DNA from 2 places in the Gracilibacillus sp. JCM 18860 genome. Region 2 is predicted to be linked to the other one. Evidence: riboswitches for the same ligand, from Rfam matches in the RefSeq annotation. Region 2 holds a riboswitch; the other holds the start of a gene.
The links. A riboswitch is a leader RNA that binds a small molecule or an ion and turns the genes downstream of it on or off. The one in region 2 is predicted to bind thiamine pyrophosphate.

Region 1 (2,203 bases), 770 kb from region 2:
ATTCTTAAAGCAGAGGATGTGCGAAATGTAGTTGCTCCTACACCTACTGGATCTAAAACGACGGGCACTCCCGCTTTATTAGCTGATTTACCTGCAAGGATCATGGCATCCACCTGATCTTGCGTCAATGTACCAATATTTAAAACGACCGCATCCGCTATTTGAGCCATTTCCTCTACTTCTTCTTTAGCATGCGCCATAACAGGTGATGCACCTATTGCATATAAGCCATTTGCTGTAAAGTTCATCACTACTTGGTTGGTAATATTATGAATTAATGGTTGTTTTTCCCGCAATAGTTGAATCTGTGTTAGCTTCATTATTCCATTTCTCCTCTATTTGGTAATCCTTTTAGTCGATATCCCCAATGATTAGTTGGGCCATTCCCTTTGCCTAGTAACAGAGAATGTTGAATAGCATCTGTAATAAATTCTTTTCCAAGCCCCACCGCTTCGTTAATTGATTTACCTTTAGCTAGCTCGGCCGTAATGGCTGCTGAGAACGTACAGCCTGTTCCGTGGGTGTGAGGTGTATCGATTCTTTTCGTACTGAAATAATCAAATTGAGCCCCATCATATAATACATCCTTCGCATCGCCATCAAGATGTCCACCTTTCACTACAGCCGCTTTTGCCCCTAATTGATGGACCAACACTTTGGCTGCTTTTTCAGTGTCCTTTTGTGAGTTGATGGAAAAACCTACTAGAAACTCTGCTTCTGGTACGTTTGGCGTAACAACCGTTGCAAGTGGTAGGAGTATATCCCGAATAACCTCGCGAGACTTCTCTTCCATTAATGGATCACCACTTTTAGCAATCATCACTGGATCAATAACAAATGGGATTTTACTGTTTGTAAGTTTTTTTGCAATGAGCTCCATCATCTCAATGGTAGCAATCATTCCAGTCTTGACGGCATGTGGGGTAATGTCCTCCCATACCGCATCAAACTGTTTTTCTATAAAATCAATGGGGAGATGCTCTACTGCCTTTACCCCCTTAGTGTTTTGTGCGACAACCGATGTAATGACACTCATTCCATAGACTTCTCTTTCCTGAAATGTTTTTAGATCTGCTTGGATCCCTGCACCACCAGAAGGATCTGTACCGGCTATCGTTACTGCACTTACTATTTGATTGGACATAAACCTTTCTCCTCTCTTTTTACGAAATGAAGGGAAATAAAAAAACCGCCCCTTATATAAATGGAGCGGTTATTTATTACATCAATCTATCACTTTTGACCGACTCCACTTCCCTCCGCCAGCTTTAACTAGTTCAGGTTCAAAGGGATCAAGAAGAACTATTCTTATCTCAGCCATTCCGATGGCACCCCTAGTGGAATTTTTGTATTCAATTAATTCTAATAAAACATGTGAGTTCCATTCTGTCAAGAAAGCGATATATATGTCTAGTTGATCCACCCAATCGAATCGAGTGGCCAGATTCTCATTTTCACATCTCCAATAATGGATTCCTCATCAATGAATCCAAAGGAGCGACTATCCTTGCTCACACGACGATTATCTCCAAGCACAAAGAATTTCCCATCAGGAACTGTTTCTTCACCTGTCAAATTATAGAGGGTAAAATCATTCGTTAAGCTTTCCCCTTCAGGTAGCGTTTCTTTGTATGCTGTCAAGTAATCTTCTTTATATTCCTTGCCGTTTATGAATAAATGGTCATTTTTCATTTCGATACTATCACCTGGAATACCAATTACTCTTTTAACATAATTATCTTCAGAGTCCGGGGCTTCGAAAGCTATTTCGTCAAATCGCTCTATTTCACTTATCTTACTTAAAATAATGCGATCCCCATCCTGTAAATTAGGCATCATGGACTCACCCTTAACAATAGATGGAGTGAATAAAAAATGGCGACAAACTAGAACAATAACTACTGCTATTAATAGTGCTTTTAACCATGAGAGTAATTCTGATATAAATTTGTTATCCATAGGTAACCTTCTTTCGTCTGAACTAAGGAAATTTTTTTTATAAAGTTTTTGTGCTATCCTTTATAGGGTATTAGCTTACCATTTTTCTATCTATGAATTACGAAGATAGATAAGGTGTTCTTCTATTATATTAACATAATTTGTATGTGAATAGATATTAAAACTTATGAAACAGGTGAAAATCAATGCAGTTAACTAAAAAAAAGACAGTGCTTTTAATCATTGGAATTATTATACTTTCCTT
Region 2 (2,203 bases):
CTGGTAGTATCCAATCTGGTATTTGAAAGATTCTCGTCGATAGCTCCCAGATAAAAAGCATTATCGCAATCACTGAGATAGGAAGCCATGATTTTTTTATCATGTGCTCAACACCGTCCTTACTCTGTTATGTTGTTTCCACTACTTTAGTGATATTTCTCTGTTAATTTTTCCATAGACGCCTGATTGTCCGCCCTTGTATAAATTTTAATTTGGGATATGTTGCTCGTACAGCCCATATCTAGCATACGTTGATTCATTTTTTCAATAATCACTAGTAGTGCAGATAGCTCCCCTTCCATTGTTGTTTCTAATGGATTCACTTGGTACTTCACTCCAGCAGCCTCGATTACCTCAATTGCTGCATCTACAAATGGAATCACATCTTCCCCATTTGGTGTTTTCGGGATAATTTGAATACTCACTAATGCATTTGCCATTTTTCTCTCTCCTTTTTATTCAGGTAAAAATTCATTTGTAAACGCTGATTCTACGTCTAGCTCCCTTTCTAATAGACCATTTTCGAACATCCAATCAGAATAATTTCTCCAAACCTCTGGACGTTGTTCTCCCCATCTTGTAGCATCGTCCTGATATTTTGGAGAGAGCCATTCTTGACTTGCTTTTACCAATTCTGGGTCTAAATCGGGTACTTTATCTATTAATATATCTGCTGCTTCAGCTGGATGACTGATAGCATATTGATAACCCTTAGTTACTGCTGCTAACAATGAACGAACCGTTTCAGAATTCTCTTCTAGCATTGTTTCATTTGTTGTGATAACAGGAGTATAGTAATCTAGTTTTTCTGAATAATCGGTTAAGTAGAGCATATCTAGGTCGATACCACGAAGCTCTGCTTCAACACCAGTCCAACCATAGTAAATCCAGGCAAAATCTACATCTCGCTCAACTGCAGTAAAAAAGTCGGTATTGCCAATATTCGTAATGGTAACATCATCTACGGATGCACCCTCTTGTTTCATCAAGGAATCGATTACTGCTGATTCCACTGGTGCACCCCAGCCTCCATATGTCTTTCCGGCAAAATCGGCAGGGGATTGGATTCCTTTCTCTACTGGGGCCGCAAAACCAGAAGTATTATGTTGAATAACAGCTGCTATCGATACAATCGGAATATCCTGTACTCTTGCTTCAGTAACCGCCTCCTGTGCACTTATTCCAAAATCGGCCTTCCCTGCAGCTACCGTTTGATCAGCACCTGCTTCACCCGGAAGCACAATATTGACATTTAATCCCTCTTCCTCAAAATAACCCTTTGCTTGGGCGACATATAATCCGGTATGATTTGTATTCGGTGTCCAATCCAAAACAAACGTGACTTCTGTTAAATTCTGTTTGTCTGTTTGAGAAGAGTCTTGGCCACATCCTGTTAACATAAAAAACATACATGCTAAGACAACTAATAGTTTGTTCAATTTGATTTCCCCCTTATGTCGTTTTTAAGGGATACATATAGAAAAAGCGCTCTAGACAGAAGCCTAGAGCGCATATAGATTCATAATTCCATATGTTCCCTACGCTGGTGCTAACCAGATCAGGTTCTAAGGGTCAGTATCTTCCGGATACAATCTCAACTGGCAACACCAGTCCCCCTACATGTCCATATCTTATTGCTATCACATTCATACTTTGACATATTTATCGTAATTATTCAAGTTTTGTGTACTTCATTGGAGATATGAAAAAAACGAGGCATTCTCTCTACTTTAACAAGTACCTAGTTTTTTTTACTTGTTACCTTAAAAAACTTGGTCGAAGCTTCTGCTGTGTAGAAATTTTATATCTTCCTAACGTGCAAAAAAAAGCAGACCTTCATTGCTGAAGATCTGCCTTCTACAATTATGATTGAACTATTTTTGAAGCTACTTCCACTACACGAGTTGCTTGGTGCTTCACTGCTGCTTCTACATCCTCCAGCATTTTACCATCTGGAGTTTGTGTGACACTAGTTCCATAAGGGTTTCCGCCTGCCCCATAGATACATTCATTTGTATATCCAGGAGGGACGATGATCGCACCCCAGTGCATCATAGAGGTATATAAATGTAATAAGGTTCCCTCATGACCACCATGCGCATTAGAAGCAGAAGACATGGCTGTTACTACTTTATTCATCGTTTTTCCTGCAGCCCATAATCCGCCTTGTGAATCAATAAATTGCTTCATTTGAGATGGAACA

Region 1: another riboswitch for thiamine pyrophosphate. It lies ahead of thiD (bifunctional hydroxymethylpyrimidine kinase/phosphomethylpyrimidine kinase); the one in region 2 lies ahead of ACZ5R4_RS06100 (ABC transporter substrate-binding protein).

What each region holds. Positions count from the first base shown of each region.
Region 1 covers NZ_AP043868.1:1,945,477-1,947,679, forward strand. Annotated here, with positions in the region: gene thiM (hydroxyethylthiazole kinase) at 1-320, opposite strand, end outside; gene thiD (bifunctional hydroxymethylpyrimidine kinase/phosphomethylpyrimidine kinase) at 320-1,144, opposite strand; TPP riboswitch at 1,238-1,346, opposite strand; gene lepB (signal peptidase I) at 1,411-1,959, opposite strand; gene ACZ5R4_RS09955 (CynX/NimT family MFS transporter) at 2,145-2,203, shown strand, end outside.
Region 2 covers NZ_AP043868.1:1,170,831-1,173,033, forward strand. Annotated here, with positions in the region: gene ACZ5R4_RS06090 (ABC transporter permease) at 1-103, opposite strand, end outside; gene ACZ5R4_RS06095 (MTH1187 family thiamine-binding protein) at 147-440, opposite strand; gene ACZ5R4_RS06100 (ABC transporter substrate-binding protein) at 456-1,400, opposite strand; TPP riboswitch at 1,519-1,628, opposite strand; gene wrbA (NAD(P)H:quinone oxidoreductase) at 1,864-2,203, opposite strand, start outside.